DNA from 3 places in the Streptomyces sp. WMMC500 genome. Region 1 is predicted to be linked to each of the others. Evidence: riboswitches for the same ligand, from Rfam matches in the RefSeq annotation. Region 1 holds a riboswitch; each other region holds the start of a gene.
The links. Region 1 has a riboswitch for thiamine pyrophosphate ahead of O7599_RS09645 (thiamine ABC transporter substrate-binding protein). Riboswitches for the same ligand answer to the same signal wherever they lie in the genome.

Region 2: it holds a riboswitch for thiamine pyrophosphate, as region 1 does, so the genes downstream of both, thiO (glycine oxidase ThiO) here and O7599_RS09645 (thiamine ABC transporter substrate-binding protein) in region 1, are expected to answer to the same signal.
Region 3: it holds a riboswitch for thiamine pyrophosphate, as region 1 does, so the genes downstream of both, thiC (phosphomethylpyrimidine synthase ThiC) here and O7599_RS09645 (thiamine ABC transporter substrate-binding protein) in region 1, are expected to answer to the same signal.

Annotation. Positions count from the first base shown of each region.
Region 1 covers NZ_CP114905.1:2,385,306-2,390,625, forward strand. The annotation lists gene O7599_RS09635 (RNA-guided endonuclease TnpB family protein) at 1-644, opposite strand, end outside; gene O7599_RS09640 (iron ABC transporter permease) at 738-2,342, opposite strand; gene O7599_RS09645 (thiamine ABC transporter substrate-binding protein) at 2,456-3,514, opposite strand; TPP riboswitch at 3,552-3,662, opposite strand; gene rlmN (23S rRNA (adenine(2503)-C(2))-methyltransferase RlmN) at 3,677-4,789, opposite strand; gene O7599_RS09655 (phosphatidate cytidylyltransferase) at 4,867-5,320, opposite strand, start outside.
Region 2 covers NZ_CP114905.1:7,132,043-7,137,362, reverse strand. The annotation lists gene metF (methylenetetrahydrofolate reductase [NAD(P)H]) at 1-361, opposite strand, end outside; gene thiE (thiamine phosphate synthase) at 452-1,150, opposite strand; gene O7599_RS30745 (Rv2175c family DNA-binding protein) at 1,214-1,579, opposite strand; gene O7599_RS30740 (FAD-dependent oxidoreductase) at 1,700-2,989, opposite strand; TPP riboswitch at 3,078-3,188, shown strand; gene thiO (glycine oxidase ThiO) at 3,181-4,449, shown strand; gene thiS (sulfur carrier protein ThiS) at 4,446-4,739, shown strand; gene O7599_RS30725 (thiazole synthase) at 4,853-5,320, shown strand, end outside.
Region 3 covers NZ_CP114905.1:4,683,817-4,689,136, reverse strand. The annotation lists gene O7599_RS20095 (tetratricopeptide repeat protein) at 1-2, shown strand, start outside; gene O7599_RS20090 (hypothetical protein) at 28-450, shown strand; gene thiC (phosphomethylpyrimidine synthase ThiC) at 1,288-3,087, opposite strand; TPP riboswitch at 3,080-3,211, opposite strand; gene O7599_RS20080 (YibE/F family protein) at 3,288-4,748, shown strand; gene O7599_RS20075 (DUF5326 family protein) at 4,798-5,010, opposite strand; gene O7599_RS20070 (cupin domain-containing protein) at 5,148-5,320, opposite strand, start outside.

The sequences.
Region 1 (5,320 bases):
TTGCGCCTGTCCCGGCGTTCGTGACGCGGGTTGGAGATCTTCTCCCCCGTGGACAGGGTGAGCAGATGATCCAGCCCGGCATCCAGACCGACCGCCGCGCCCGTCGAGGGCACCGGTGTGTGCGTCTCCTCCACCAGGAGGGACACAAACCAGCGGCCCGCGCTGTCGCAGGAGACCGTGACCGTGGACGGCTGGGAGCCTTCCGGGAGAGGGCGGTGCCACACGATGTTCAGCGGCTCGCTGGATTTCGCTAGTTTCAGTGCGCCGTCCCGGAAGGTGAAGGCGTTGTTCTGGAATGTCGCCGACTTCCGGGACTTCTTCCTGGACTTGAAACGCGGGTACCTGGCCCGCTGTGCGAAGAAGTTGTTGAACGCCACCTGCTGGGCACGCAGTGTCTGCTGGAGCGGAACGTTTGACACCTCCCGCAGGAACCCGGACTCGGCGTCCTTCTTCCATGCGGTCAGCCACTTCGCGGTGTCCACGTACGAGGTGGACCTTCCCTCGTCCTTGTACCGGCGCGTCCGTTCGGCGAGGGCCTTGTTCCATACGTATCGGACGCAGCCGAACGTGCGGTGCAGCAGCGCCGCCTGCTCGCTGGTCGGGTAGAAGCGGTACTTGTACGCCCGCTTGATCACCTGAGACACGGCTAACACGGTAGCGCATGATCGTGTCAGAATTCACCGGCACCGACCAGTCCCCGCCCTGAAGGACGGTGCTTGCAGCCTTGACAGTCTTGATCAGAACTCTCCCGCCTGGTTCTTGCGGACCCGTTCCAGCAGCAGCAGCGCCGCCGCGCACACGGCCATGAGGATGGTGCTCAGCGCCATCGCCTGCCCGTAGTTGGTCTCCCCGGCGCGGCCGAGGAGCCGGGCGACGGCGACGGGCAGCGTCGGCCGGTCGGGCCCGGCGATGAAGACGGTCGCGCCGAACTCGCCGAGGGAGACGGCGAAGGCGAAGCCGGCGGCTACGAGCACGGCCCGCCACACCAGCGGCAGGTCGACCTCCCGCCACGCCCGCAGCGGGGACGCGCCGAGGACGGCGGCGGCCTCCCGCAGCCGCTCGTCGACGGCGCGCAGCACGGGCAGCATGGTCCGTACGACGAACGGGACGCCCACCAGCGCCTGCGCGAGCGGCACGAGGATCCAGGAGGACCTGAGGTCGAGCGGCGGGCTGTCGAGGGCGATGAGGAAGCCGAAGCCGACGGTGACGGCGGAGGTGCCCAGCGGGAGCATCAGCAGTGCGTCGAAGCCGCGGACGAAGGGGCCCGCGCGGCGGGTGACGGCGGCCGCGGCGAGGCCGCCGACGACGACGGCGATGACGGTGGCGACGGCGGCGTAGGCGAGGGAGTTGCCGACGGCCTCCAGCGGCGGGACGGCGAACGTGCCGTCGCTCTCCTGCAGCGCGCGGTAGAAGCCGGTGCCGTGGCCGCCGGGGGTGGCGAAGGAGCGTTCGACGAGGACGGCGAGCGGCGCGAGGAGCAGCACGGCGACGACGGCGACGACGCCGCCGAGGAGTGCGCGTTCGCCGGCGCCGCGCGGGCGGCGGGCGGTGGTCTCGGGGGCGACGAGGCGCAGCGCGGTCTCCCGGCGGCGTACGGTCCAGGCGTGCACGGCGAGGACGCCGGCGACGGCGGCGAGCTGGAGGAGGGTGAGGACCGCGGCGGTGGGCAGGTCGAGGAAGTCGGCGGTCTGGCGGTAGATCTCCACTTCGAGGGTGGCGTAGCGGGGGCCGCCGAGGATCTGGATGATGCCGAAGGAGGTGAAGGTGAAGAGGAAGACCATGAGGGCCGCGGCGGCGACGGCGGGCCCGAGCGCGGGCAGGGTGACGTGCCGCCAGGCGGCGAGGCGGCCGGCGCCGAGGACGCGGGCGGCTTCTTCCTGACGGGGGTCGAGCTGCGCCCACAGGCCGCCGACGGTCCGTACGACGACGGCGAAGTTGAAGAAGACGTGGGCGAGGAGGATGGCCCACACGGTGGTGTCCAGGCGGATGCCCCACCAGCCGTCGAGGACGCCGCCGCGGCCGAGGAGGGCGAGGAACGCGGAGCCGACGACGACGGTGGGCATCACGAACGGCACGGTGACCAGGGCGCGCAGCAGTTGTTTGCCGGGGAAGTCGAAGCGGGCGAAGACGTACGCGGCGGGGAGCGCGAGGACGAGGGTCAGTCCGGTGGACGCGGTGGCCTGCCAGAGCGTGAACCACAGGACGCCGAGGATGTCGGGGTCGCCGAGGACGTCGGGGACGCGGCCGAGCTGCCAGCGGCCGTTCTCGCGCAGGCCGCGGGCGACGATGGCGCCGACGGGGTAGGCGAAGAAGACGGCGAAGAACGCGGCGGGGACGGCCATGAGCGCGAGCCGGCCGGCGGCTCCGCGCCCCCGGCGGCGGCGCGCGCCCCCGCCCGCGCCGCGCGGGCCGCGCGGGCCGCCGGGGCCGTCCGGGCCGCGTCCTGCCGCGCGGGTTACTTCACGACCAGCGAGGTCCACGTCTTGATCCACTGCTCCCGGTTGTCCTGAACGGCCGCCGGGTCGAGGGTGTGCGGGTCGGGGATCTCCTCGCCGTAGCGGGTGAAGACCTCGGGCAGCTCGGTGTTCTCGCGCGCGGGGTGGACGAACATCTGCAGCGGCATGTCCTTCTGGAACCGCTCGCCGATGAGGAAGTCGATGAGGGCCTTGCCGCCTTCGGTGTTGCCGGCGTTCGCGAGCAGCCCGGCGAACTCGATCTGGCGGAAGCAGGTGCCGGTGGACACGCCGGTGGTGGCTTCCTTCGGCCGCGATTCCATGTCGAGGACGGGCGGGCTGGAGGCGTAGGAGACGACGAGCGGCTTGTCGCCCTTGCCGGCGCCGGAGAAGCGGTCGTAGTACGCCTGCTCCCAGCCGTCGACGACCTCGACGCCGTTGTCCCGCAGCCTGCTCCAGTAGTCCTCCCAGCCCTCGTCCCCGTACTCGTCGGCGGTGGCGAGGAGGAAGGCCAGCCCCGGGGAGGAGGTGGCGGCGTTCTCGGTGACGAGGAGGTCCTTGTAGCGGGGTTCGGCGAGGTCGTCGAGGGTCTCGGGCGGGTCGAGGTTCTTCTCCTCGAAGTACGCGCGGTCGTAGTTGACGCACACGTCGCCGTAGTCGACGGGGGTGACGCGGTGTTCGCCGGCGTCGAGCTGGAGCTCGCGGGGGATGCGGTCCAGCCCCTTCGCTTCGTACGGCGTGAAGAGCCCGTTGTCGAGGCCGCGGGAGAGGAGGGTGTTGTCGATGCCGAAGAAGACGTCGCCCTGGGGGTTGTCCTTGGACAGGATCGCCTGGTTGACAGCGGAGCCGGCGTCCTTGCCCCTGAGGACGTCGACCTTGTACCCGGACTGCTTCTCGAACGCCTTGAGCACGTCGTCGGAGGCGGCGAAGGAGTCGTGGGTGACGAGGGTGACGCTCTTGTCGCCCGAGCCGGACCCGGATCCGTCGCCGGAGTCCGAGCCGCAGGCGGCCAGGCCCAGGGCGAGCGACGCGGCCAGGGCGGTGGTGACGATGCGCTTCATCGGGCTGCTTTCGTGGCGGCGGGCAGCCCGGGCAGCAGCGGAGAGGGGACCGAACTTCCTACCCAGAATGACCTGGGCGAGGTTCGAGGGTCTGCGGCCTGGACGCTTCCGCACTCTCAGCGCTGCGAGCGCTCCCCTGTCGGTTGGTACAAACGCACGGTATCAGGCGGGTGCCTCGGACGCCGCGAGCTGTCCACAGGCCCCGTCGATCTCCTGGCCGCGGGTGTCCCGCACGGTCACGGGCACGCCGTGGGACTCCAGGGCGGCGACGAACGCCCGCTCGTCCTCGGGCCGGGAGGCGGTCCACTTCGAGCCGGGGGTGGGGTTGAGCGGGATGAGGTTGACGTGGGCGCGGCGGCCCCTGAGGAGGCGGCCGAGGAGGTCGGCGCGCCAGGCCTGGTCGTTGATGTCCCTGATCAGCGCGTACTCGATGGAGACGCGGCGGCCGGAGCGTGCGGCGTACTCCCAGGCGGCGTCGAGGACCTCGCGGACCTGCCAGCGGGTGTTGACGGGCACGAGCGTGTCGCGCAGTTCGTCGTCGGGCGCGTGGAGGGAGACGGCGAGGCGGCACTTCAGGCCCTCGTCGGCGAAGCGGTGCATGGCGGGCACGAGGCCGACGGTGGAGACGGTGATGCCGCGCTGGGAGAGCCCGAGGCCGTCGGGCTCCGGGTCGGTGAGGCGGCGCACGGCGGCCAGCACGCGGTTGTAGTTCGCCAGCGGCTCGCCCATGCCCATGAAGACGATGTTGGACAGCCGCGCCGGGCCTCCGGGCACCTCGCCGTCGCGCAGGGCGCGCATGCCGTCGACGATCTGGTGGACGATCTCGGCGGTGGACAGGTTGCGGGTCAGCCCGGCCTGGCCGGTGGCGCAGAACGGGCAGTTCATGCCGCAGCCGGCCTGGGAGGAGATGCACATGGTGACGCGGTCGGGGTAGCGCATGAGCACCGACTCGACCAGCGTGCCGTCGAAGAGCCGCCACAGGGTCTTGCGCGTCGTGTCGCCGTCGCAGCTCAGATGCCGGACGACGGTCATCAGCTCGGGCAGCAGCCCTTCGGCGAGCTTCGCCCGGGACCCGGCCGGCACGTCGGTCCAGCCGGCCGGGTCAGTGGCGTAGCGCGCGAAGTAGTGCCGCGAGAGCTGCGCGGCGCGGAACGGCTTCTCGCCCAGCTCGGCGACGGCGTCGCGGCGCTCGGCGGGGGTGAGGTCGGCGAGGTGGCGCGGCGGCTTCTTGGCACCACGGGGGACGGCGAAGGTGAGCTCTCCTGGCTTGGGCATAGCCGTACCAGTGTCGCAGACGGAACCGCGTGCGCCTGCATCGTCCCCGGATGCCCGGATGCGACGGCGGGGCGGGGTCAGCCCGTGCCGACGAAGATCACCATCAGCAGCCACACCACCGGTGCCGTCGGCAGCAGCGAGTCCAGCCGGTCCATGATCCCGCCGTGGCCGGGGAGGAGAGTGCCCATGTCCTTGATGCCGAGGTCCCGTTTGATCATCGACTCGGCGAGGTCGCCGAGCGTGGCGCTGGCGGCTGCCGCGGCGCCCAGCAGGAGTCCCTGCCACCAGCGGCCGTCGTCGACGAGCAGCTCCATGCACACCGCGCCCGCGGCCATCGCGAAGGCCAGCGCGCCGGCGAGTCCCTCGCGGGTCTTGCCGGGGCTGATGCGGGGGGCGAGTTTGTGGCGGCCGAACTTGTAGCCGACGGCGTACGCGCCGGTGTCGCTGATCACCGTGAGGATCAGGAACGTCAGCACCCGCTGCGGGCCGTCGCCGTCCGCGGCGAGCATGAGGGCGACGAAGGTGGCGAGG
Region 2 (5,320 bases), 4.7 Mb from region 1:
CGCGGACGGCGAGCATGTTGCGGATGCCCGCGTCCGCGTACTGGCCGATGACGTTGCGCAGTTCGGCGACCGAGTGGTCGACCGCGGTGAGGTGGGCGACGGGTGTGAGCGTGGTGTCGGTGGCGATGCGCTCGGTGGCGCGGACGGTGCCCTCGCGGGACGAACCTCCGGCGCCGTAGGTCACGGATACGAAGGTCGGTTGTACGGCCTCGATGCGCCGTACGGCGTTCCAGAGGGTCCGCTCGCCCTTCTCGGTCTTCGGGGCTGCGAACTCGAACGAAAACGACTGCTTGCCGGACGCGAGCAGTTCACGGACAGTGACTGCGCGATCATTCCTGGTCGAAGCGATGCCGGTGGCCATACGCGGCAGGTTAACCGCCGGTCACCTCCTGACCCAAGACCGCCAGCTCAATCGCCCGGCCCGGAACCGGCGCCCGGAGCCGGCCGGCGACTACCGGACGTCACCGTTCCGGGCCGCGCGCAGGCGCCGTACGAACTCCCCCGCCGCAGCTCCGGGGTCCTCCGCGGCGGTGAGGGCGCGGACGACGACGACGCGGCGGGCGCCGGCCGCCAGGACCTCGTCGAGATTTCCGAGGTCGATTCCGCCGATGGCGAACCACGGGCGGTCGGTGCCGAGCCCCGCCGCGTAGCGGACGAGGCCGAGGCCGGCGGCGGGCCGCCCGGCCTTGGTGGGGGTGGGCCAGCAGGGGCCGGTGCAGAAGTAGTCGACGCCGGGCTCGACGGCCGCCGCGCGGGTCTCCGCCTCGGCGTGGGTGGAGCGGCCGATCAGCACGTCGTCGGGCGCTTCGCCGAGGATGGCGCGGGCGGCGGGCACCGGCAGGTCGCCCTGGCCCAGGTGCAGCACGTCGGCGCCGGCGGCGTGGGCCACGTCGGCGCGGTCGTTGACCGCGAGCAGCCGGCCGTGGCGGCGGCAGGCGTCGGCGAACACCTCCAGGTGGGCCAGCTCCTCGCGCGCCTCCATGCCCTTCTCGCGCAGTTGGACGACGTCCACGCCGGCGGCGAGCACGGCGTCGAGGAACTCGGGCAGGTCGCCCTGGCGCGTCCGGGCGTCGGTGCACAGGTAGAGCTGCGCGGCGCCCAGCCGCGCGCGGGCGTCGGCGGTGGCGCGGGCGGCGGTTCCGGCCGTCATGCGGCGCTCCCCCTCGTACGGTCGCGGGGCCGGACCCGCGGGCGCGCGCCCGGCCCCGCGAGATTACACAGCCAGCGCCTGCGCCCTGCGCTTGACCTCCGTCCCGCGGTTCTCGCGCAGCGCCTGCGCGGGAGTCCCCGGGAGCGAGGGGTCGGGGGTGAACAGCCACTCCAGCGCCTCCGCGTCGCTGAAGCCGTCGTCCTTGAGCAGCGTCAGGGTCCCGGTGAGGCCCTTGACGACCTTCCCCTCGCCGATGAACTCGGCGGGCACCTGCAGCGCGTTGTTCTCACCCCGCCGCACCGCGATCAACTGGCCTTCCTTGACCAACTGCCGCACGCGGGTCACCTCGACGCCGAGCTTCTCGGCGACGTCGGGAAGGGTGAGCCAGGAGGGGACGAGAGCATCGATCTTCGCATCAATCTCGGTCACACCCCCAGCCTGCCATCTCGGACCGCCCGCCGGTACAGGGCAGCGCCAAAGGGCGGCATATCACCTCGAAGCATCCCCGGATGCGCGGCTGCCGGCCCGGCGCGGGACGCGCCGCGGACGTCACAGCGCGGCCGATTTCAGCGGTACCGCCGCGTCGGCGGCGCGCTCGCGGTCCAGCGCGGCACCCGCGTGGATCAGCTTGCGCCCCTGGGTGAGGTCCCGCGGGCGGCCGACGGCCAGCAGCGCGATGAGCCGCCCGGCGCGCAGCCAGCACACCGACCAGGAGGCGGCGGACGGATCGCCGCGCCACAGCAGCTCGTCGTCGTCCGTGTGGTGGCCGACGTACTGCACGAACCGGCCGAACTGCTCGGACCAGAAGTACGGCACCGGGTCGTACGCCGCGCCCGGCTCCCCGGCGATGTCCGCCGCGACGGTCGCCGGGCCCTGCAGGGCGTTGTCCCAGTGGTGGATCAGCAGCCGCTCGCCGTAGCGCGCGGAGGGGAACGACGCGCAGTCGCCGACGGCCCAGACGCCCGGCACGTTCGTGCGCAGCCGCTCGTCGGCCCGCACCGCGCCGTCGCCGCCCAGCACGACGCCGGAGCCGGCGAGCCAGGCAGTCGCGGGACGGGCGCCGATGCCGACGACGACGGCGTCGGCGGTCAGCTCCGTACCGTCGTCGAGGACCACCGCGACCGGGCCGTCCTCGCCCAGGTGCGCGACGCGCTCCACCCGGCGGCCCGTCAGCAGCCGGGCACCGCTCTCCTCGTACCATCCGGCCATCGGCACCGCGACCTGCGCGGGCAGCGCCGCCGGCAGCGGGTGCCCGGCGGCCTCCACGACCGTCACCTCACAGCCCTGCTCGCGCGCCGCGGTGCTCAGCTCCGCGCCGATCCAGCCCGCGCCGACCACCAGGATCCGGCTGCGCCGCACGAGCACCGCGCGCAGCCGCGCCGCGTCGTCGAGGGTGCGCAGCAGGTGCACGCCGGGCGTGGTGCCGGCGGGCGCGCCGGGCAGCGGGACGGGCGCCGCGCCGGTGGCCAGGACCAGCTTCTCGTACGCCACGGGCCCGGCGTCCGTCTCCAGCAGCCGCCCCGCGGTGTCCAGCCGGTCGACGTGCAGCCCCAGCCGGAGCCCGATGCCGTGCTCCGCGAAGTCCACCTCGAACGCCGAGCCCTCCGCCTTGCCGAGCAGCACCGCCTTCGACAGCGGCGGCCGGTCGTACGGGTCGTGCGGCTCCGCGCCGACGAGGGTGACGGGGCCTGCGTAACCCCGCTCGCGCAGCGCGACGGCCGTCTGCACCCCGGCCATGCCGGCACCGACGACGACGGTGCCGGCGGTTGAGTTCCCGGGGCGGCTGGCGGCCCGGCCGGCGGGGCCGCGGTCCGGATCGGCGTCGGTCACACCGATCACTGTATGCCGGGCCCGGCATACGACGCTCGTGCCGGGTCCGCTCGCGAGGCTCCCTTACAGCGGCCGGGCCTACGGAGTTAGGGTGGCCGGGAAGACTCGCGGGAGCCCGGCGCACCGGGCTGAGAGGGGGGCTGGCGGCCCCCGACCGTACGAACCTGATCCGGGTCATGCCGGCGAAGGGAGGGGCGAACGTGCCCATGCAGCCACGCGACACACCCCCGGAAGAACCCGCGGCGGCGCCCGCGGCCGGCACCGCCGGCCCGGTCGGCGCGCCGCGCACGGCGGACGCCACGTACGACGTCCTCGTCGTCGGCGGCGGCGTCATCGGCCTGGTCACCGCCTGGCAGGCGGCCCGCCGCGGGCTGGCCACCGCCGTCGCCGACCCGGCGCCCGACGGCGGCGCCGCGCAGGTCGCGGCCGGCATGCTCGCCGCCGTCACCGAACTGCACTACGGCGAGGAGGCGCTGCTGGCGCTCAACCTGGCCGCCGCGGAGCGCTATCCGGCGTTCGCGGCCGAACTGGCCGAGGCGTCGGGCCGGGACATCGGCTACCGCCGCTGCGGCGCGCTGTCCGTCGCGCTGGATGCCGACGACCGCGCCCAACTGCGCGAACTGCACGGCTTCCAGCAGCGGCTGGGGCTGTCGGCCGAGTGGCTCGGCGGGAGCGAGTGCCGCCGGCTGGAGCCCATGCTCGCGCCCGGGGTACGCGGCGGGCTGCGCGTCGACGGCGACCACCAGACGGACCCGCGGCTGCTGACCGTGGCGCTCCTCGCGGCCTGCGAGCGGGCCGGCGTCGCCTTCCACCGCAGCCTCGCGGCCCGGCTGCGGGTGACCGGCTCCGGCACCGCCGAGCGGGCGGTGGGCGCGGAACTGGCGGACGGCACGCGGATCGCCGCCGGGCAGACGGTGCTGGCCGCCGGCAGCCGCAGCGGCCGTCTTGCGGGGGTGCCGGAGGCGGTGCGGCCCCCGGTGCGCCCCGTCAAGGGGCAGGTGGTGCGGCTGCGGATGCCCGGCGCCGGGACGCCGTTCCTGTCCCGTACGGTACGGGCCGTGGTCCGCGGCAGCAGCGTGTACCTGGTGCCGCGCGAGAGCGGCGAGCTGGTCATCGGCGCCACCAGCGAGGAGCTGGGCTGGGACACCACGGTCACCGCAGGCGGCGTGTACGAGCTGCTGCGCGACGCCCACGAGCTGCTGCCCGGGCTGACGGAGCTGCCGCTCGTGGAGACCGGCGCCGGGCTGCGCCCCGGCTCCCCCGACAACGCGCCGCTGCTGGGCCCCACCGCCCTGCCGGGGCTGCACCTGGCCACCGGCCACTACCGCAACGGGGTGCTCCTCACCCCGGTCACCGGCGACGCCCTCGCCGCCGTGCTCACCGGCGGCGAGCTCCCCGACGTCGCCCGCCCGTTCGCCGCCACCCGGTTCGCGGGCGCGCGGCAGCACCACGAAGGACGGCACGCATGACCGAGAACGCCACGCAGACCCGTACCGACTCCCCCGACACCACCGACTCCCCCGAAGCCGCCGCCACCGACGCCGCGGCCGCGGCCGCCGTCACCGTCACCGTCAACGGCGCCCCGCGCCGTGTCGCCGCGGGCCTCACCCTCGACGCCCTCGTCGCCACCGTCACCGCCGCGCCCCGCGGCGTCGCCGCCGCCGTCAACGAGGACGTCGTACCCCGCGGCAGTTGGCCCACCACCACCCTCGCCGACGGCGACCGCGTCGAGATCCTGACCGCGGTCCAGGGAGGCTGATCACCGTGACAAGCACCGCCCCCGCCCCGACAGACGCCACGGACCCCACCGCCGCCGACCCGGCCGCGGACCCCCTCACGATCGCCGGCGTCCGCTTCTCCTCGCGCCTCATCATGGGCACCGGCGGCGCGAGCAGCCTGGACATGATGGAGCGCGCGCTCCTCGCCTCCGGCACCGAGCTGACCACCGTCGCGATGCGCCGCGTCGACCCCGGCGTGCACGGCTCGGTGCTCGACGTGCTGCGCCGCCACGGCATCCGCGTGCTGCCGAACACCGCCGGCTGCTACACCGCCGGCGAGGCCGTCCTCACCGCCCGGCTGGCCCGCGAGGCGCTCGGCACGGACTGGGTGAAGCTGGAGGTCATCGCCGACGAGCGCACCCTGCTGCCCGACCCCGTCGAGCTGCTGGCCGCCGCCGAGACGCTCGTCGACGACGGCTTCACCGTGCTCCCGTACACCAACGACGACCCCGTGCTCGCCCGCAAGCTGGAGGACGCCGGCTGCGCCGCCGTGATGCCGCTCGGCTCCCCCATCGGCTCCGGACTCGGCATCCGCAACCCGCACAACTTCCAGCTCATCACC
Region 3 (5,320 bases), 2.3 Mb from region 1:
GAATTTGCGTTAGGAAGGGGCACAGGGGTGGCCGAGGCGTCTGATGCGCAGAAGTTTGCAACGTGGCTCGGGATCGTGGTGTCGGTCATCGGGGTCCTGGCGTTCTTTGGCATCACGAATTTTGACGATCTGAGAAACGCTGGTGCCCCTGACCGGAGCGACGCATGCAGCATGGCGATCGATGCTCGCCATGCCAACAAAATTATCGGGGAAGCCTCACGCGCTGAAGTCCGGGCAGAGATGCACGAGTACGCCCAGCGGCTGCTTGAGGCGTCGAGCCTTACTGACGACAAAGAGCTTCGTTCGAGCCTGCGTGAGTCCTCGTATGGCTACCAGGACTACGGGGACTCGCTCCCGGTGACAGATGCGAGCCGGACGAAGGCGGCGTTCTACAGGGCCTCGGCAGCCGAGGACAAGTGGCAGTCCCTCTGCGGGGACGACGACCTGTAAAAAGTCCCGACGGGAGTCTGTCCACTTAATCGAGCAGACCGAGTGCGGTGTCGGGCCGGCCGTGGGCCGGGGCCATCGACTTAAAGCTGGATATAGACCACCTCCAGAAAGAAAGTGTCCGTTCATCTCTGGGACGGAGTCCCATATCTCAGATAGTTTTACCGGAGAGGCAAGCGACGGAGAGTCGAGAAGTTTTGCGAGCTGAGTAAATGCACCTTTACCGTGGTCTCGAATCGTCAATGTTCCGATACTATCTCTTGTGACGGCTTGGGATATCCCAGGAATTCTTAAGCCGTGACCGGAAAGCTGCCAATCGGTAGAGGATGCACATCTGTCGGCATGTGTTGCTGCCGCAATGGCGCGACCCAGTTGAGAGAGGCCATAAAATGCAAGTACTGGCCGGGTCTCGTATCCGACTCGTTCCGCAGCTGTGAAGTACTGTTCAGACTGCTCTAGTGAAGCGGAAAAAGTTTCCCTCTTCCTCTTGCTCTGCCCGACAGGGGCAGGCGGGTTTGAGCGTAAGGAACGAAGGGATATCCATATCTGCTGAATCTCGATCACCTAATTTGACTCACAATTGGTACAGATCTTGCGATCCCGAGAATGTGCCGAAACGCGACCCCCTCTTCCGATGACCGAGCAGCGTCAGACGCCACTGCCAGAACCAGCTCCCCGAGTCGTGCGCGATCCACCGGCGCACGCACTACGGTGACCAACCCGACGCACGCCGGACACGGCTACGACCGTACCGGGGGGAGCAGTGGGCGGACGAGACCGCCGGACGGCAGCGGGCCCCGCTCGGAGTTGAGCGGGGCCCGCGTGGAGTGCGTTGGTGCGTCAGTCCGCGACCGGGAGGTAGACGCGGTGGCCGCTCTCTGCGAACTCCCGTGACTTCTGGAGCATGCCGGCGGCAGCCTCCTCCTCCGTGGCGTCGGCGGGCACGTCGCCACCGAAGCGCTCTATTACTGATTTGCTAATTTTCATTGAGCAGAACTTCGGTCCGCACATCGAGCAGAAGTGCGCCGTCTTCGCCGGCTCCGCCGGCAGCGTCGCGTCGTGGAACTCGCGCGCCGTGTCCGGGTCCAGGGCCAGGTTGAACTGGTCCTCCCAGCGGAACTCGAAGCGCGCGTCCGACAGGGCGTCGTCCCAGTCCTGGGCGCCCGGGTGGCCCTTGGCGAGGTCCGCGGCGTGGGCGGCGATCTTGTACGTGATGACGCCGGTCTTGACGTCGTCGCGGTCCGGCAGGCCCAGGTGTTCCTTCGGGGTGACGTAGCAGAGCATCGCCGTGCCCCACCAGGCGATCATCGCCGCCCCGATGCCGGAGGTGATGTGGTCGTAGGCGGGGGCGATGTCGGTGGCCAGGGGGCCGAGGGTGTAGAACGGGGCCTCTTCGCAGATCTCCTGCTGCAGGTCGACGTTCTCCTTGATCTTGTGCATCGGGACGTGTCCCGGGCCCTCGATCATGGTCTGCACGCCGTGCGACTTCGCGACCCGGTTCAGCTCGCCGAGGGTGTGCAGCTCCGCGAACTGCGCCTCGTCGTTGGCGTCCGCGATCGAGCCGGGGCGCAGGCCGTCGCCGAGGGAGAACGTCACGTCGTACGCGGCGAGGATCTCGCACAGCTCGTCGAAGTGGGTGTAGAGGAACGACTCGCGGTGGTGGGCCAGGCACCAGGCGGCCATGATGGAGCCGCCGCGGGAGACGATGCCCGTCTTGCGGCGGGCGGTGAGGGGGACGTAGCGCAGCAGGACGCCCGCGTGGACGGTCATGTAGTCGACGCCCTGCTCGCACTGTTCGACGACGGTGTCCTTGTAGACGTCCCAGCTCAGCTCCTCCGCGCGGCCGTCGACCTTCTCCAGGGCCTGGTAGAGCGGCACGGTGCCGATGGGCACGGGGGAGTTGCGCAGGATCCACTCGCGGGTGGTGTGGATGTTGCGGCCGGTGGACAGGTCCATGACCGTGTCGGCGCCCCAGCGGGTGGCCCACGTCATCTTCTCCACCTCCTCCTCGATGGAGGAGGTGACGGCGGAGTTGCCGATGTTGGCGTTGACCTTCACCAGGAAGTTCTTCCCGATGATCATCGGTTCGGACTCGGGGTGGTTGACGTTCGCGGGGAGTACGGCGCGGCCGGCCGCGATCTCGTCGCGGACGAAGGCGGGCTCGACCCGCTCGCGCAGCGCGACGAACTCCATCTCCGCGGTGACCTCCCCGCGTCTGGCGTACGCGAGTTGCGTGACCGCCGCGCCGCGGGCGCGCCGCGGCTGGCGCGGGCGGCCGGGGAAGACGGCGTCGAGGTTGCGCAGGCCGCCGCGGGGGGAGGTGTGCTTGAGGCCGTCGTCCTCGGGGCGGGGCGGGCGGCCCGCGTACTCCTCGGTGTCGCCGCGGGCGATGATCCAGTTGTCGCGCAGCGGGGCGAGCCCGCGGCGGACGTCGGTGTCGGTGGTCGGGTCGGTGTACGGCCCGGACGTGTCGTACAGCGTCACGTCCCGGCCGTTCGTGAGGTGTACGCGCCGCACCGGGACCCTGATGTCGGGCCGCGCGGGGTGCTCGACGTGGTCCTTGTGCCAGCCGATCGCCGTCGAGTCGGCGGACTTCGCGGAGTCCGCGGTGGCGGGCGTACGTGCATCCGAAACGGTCATGGAGACCCACTCCCTACGCCGGCATTACCCGGTAACAGGTTCGGCGGTCGGCGCAGCTTCGGTCCGGTTCCGGATCCGTCAGCGCCCTCTCAGCCCGGTGCTCCGAGCTCCCGCGGTGTGCATTTCGCGGACCACGCTAACCGGTGGACGCCCCGGCACGAAAGAGGGCACCGGGGGCGCGCTCCTGCGATGATCTGGCGGTGACCCCTTCGCACAGCCACGAACAGAACCACGGCCACGGCCACGGCACGCCGCCCCCGCCGGCCTCGCACCGGCTGCGTACGGTGATCGCGGCGCTGCTCGTCCCGTTCGCGCTGGCGGTGCTCGCCGGGCTGATCGCGCTGTGGCCCGGCGACGAACCGGGCGGCGCGCGCAGCGGCGTCGGCTTCGACCAGGAGCGGCAGCGGGCGAAGGTCACCAAGATCGAAGAGGTCAGGTGCGCGGACGTGGGCGCCCAGATCCAGGAGCCGGCGACGCCGGGCGGCGGCGGAAACGCGGACGAGCCGCGGCCCGACGAGGACGCGATGTGCGAGCGGGCGACGATCGAGGTGACGTCGGGCAAGCACAAGGGACGTACCTTCACCGAGATCGTCGCGCCCGACGCGTCGCGGCGGTACGACGTGGGGCAGGAACTCGTCGTCTCCTATTCGCCGGATGCGCCGCGTGAGCTGCAGTACGCCGTCTCCGACGTGGTGCGTACGGTGCCGATGGCGGTGCTGGCGCTGGTGTTCGCGCTGGCGGTGGTCGCGGTGGGGCGGCTGCGCGGGCTGGCGGCGCTCGCGGCGCTGGCGGTGAGCTTCCTGGTCCTGATCCTGTTCATCCTGCCGGCGATCCTCGACGGGTCGAATCCGCTGGTGGTGGCGGTGGTCGGGGGCAGCGCCATCATGCTGATCGCGCTGTATCTCTGTCACGGGTTCAACGTGCGTACGTCGGTGGCGGCCCTGGGCACGCTGGTGTCGCTGCTGCTGATCGGGCTGCTGGGCTCGCTGTTCATCGGCTGGTCGAAACTGACCGGGAACACCGACGACTTCACGGGGCTCATCCACACCCAGTACCCGGACATCGACATGAGCGGGCTGCTGCTGGCGGGGGTGCTGATCGGCTCGCTCGGGGTGCTCGACGACGTGACGGTGACGCAGGCGTCCGCGGTGTGGGAGCTGCGGCAGGCCGATCCGTCGGCGCCGTGGCGGAAGCTGTACGCGTCCGCGATGCGGATCGGGCGGGATCACATCGCTTCGGTGGTGAACACGCTGGTCCTCGCGTACGCGGGAGCGGCGCTGCCGCTGCTGCTGCTCTTCACGATCGCCGACCAGGGCGTCGGCACGGTGGCGACGAGCGAGTTCGTCGCCGAGGAGATCGTACGGACCCTCGTCGGCAGCATCGGGCTGGTCGCCTCGGTGCCGCTGACCACGGGGCTCGCGGCGCTCGTCGTCTCCGCCGACCGGGGCCGGGAGGCGGGGCCGGGCGCGGGCATGGGACCGGCTGGAGGGCCGGGGCCGGGTGGCGGACCGGGATCATGGCCGGGTGGCGGACCGGGCACGGGGCCCGGGGCCGGTGCGGGACCGGCGGGCTGGGCGGGCACGGGCTCCGGCGCCGCCGCGGCTCCTCCCGAGGGCCGCGCCCGCCGCCGGGGCGGCGGCGGTCGGCGGCGCCGGAAGTAGCGCCGGAGGCGAGGACGGCGGGCTGCCGGCCGGCTGGCCGGCCGGTCGTCTACCAGTCGTTCTTCGACGACGACGCGGTCATGAACTTCCGCACCAGGAAGATCGCACCCGCGATCAGCGCCGCGGCCAGCAGCACCTTGAACAGCAGGCCGATGATGAAACCGACCAGCGCCATGATCAGGCTGCCGAAGACCACCAGCACGATCGCCGGGATCAGCACCCACGTCACCCACCACGGCAGCCCCGCGGTGATCTCTTTCACGGACACGGTCATTCCTCCTCCGGTACGCCGGGGTTGTCCCGGTGCCTTCGATGCTAAGTCGCCGGAAGGGCGGACGGGAGTGCCCCCTTCCCCGGTCCACCCCGGAACGAACCCTGAGGCACCCCTGAGGGACTGATTCAGGCCTCGGGTGGAGAGAAGACCACCAGAACCCGGAGATCCTCGGTGATGTGGTGGAAACGATGCGGCACGCCCGCCGGCACGTAGACGACGCAGCCCCTGCCGACCTGCAGGGTCTCGTCGCCGACGGTGACGGAGCCGCGACCGCTCATGATCACGTAGACCTCGTCCT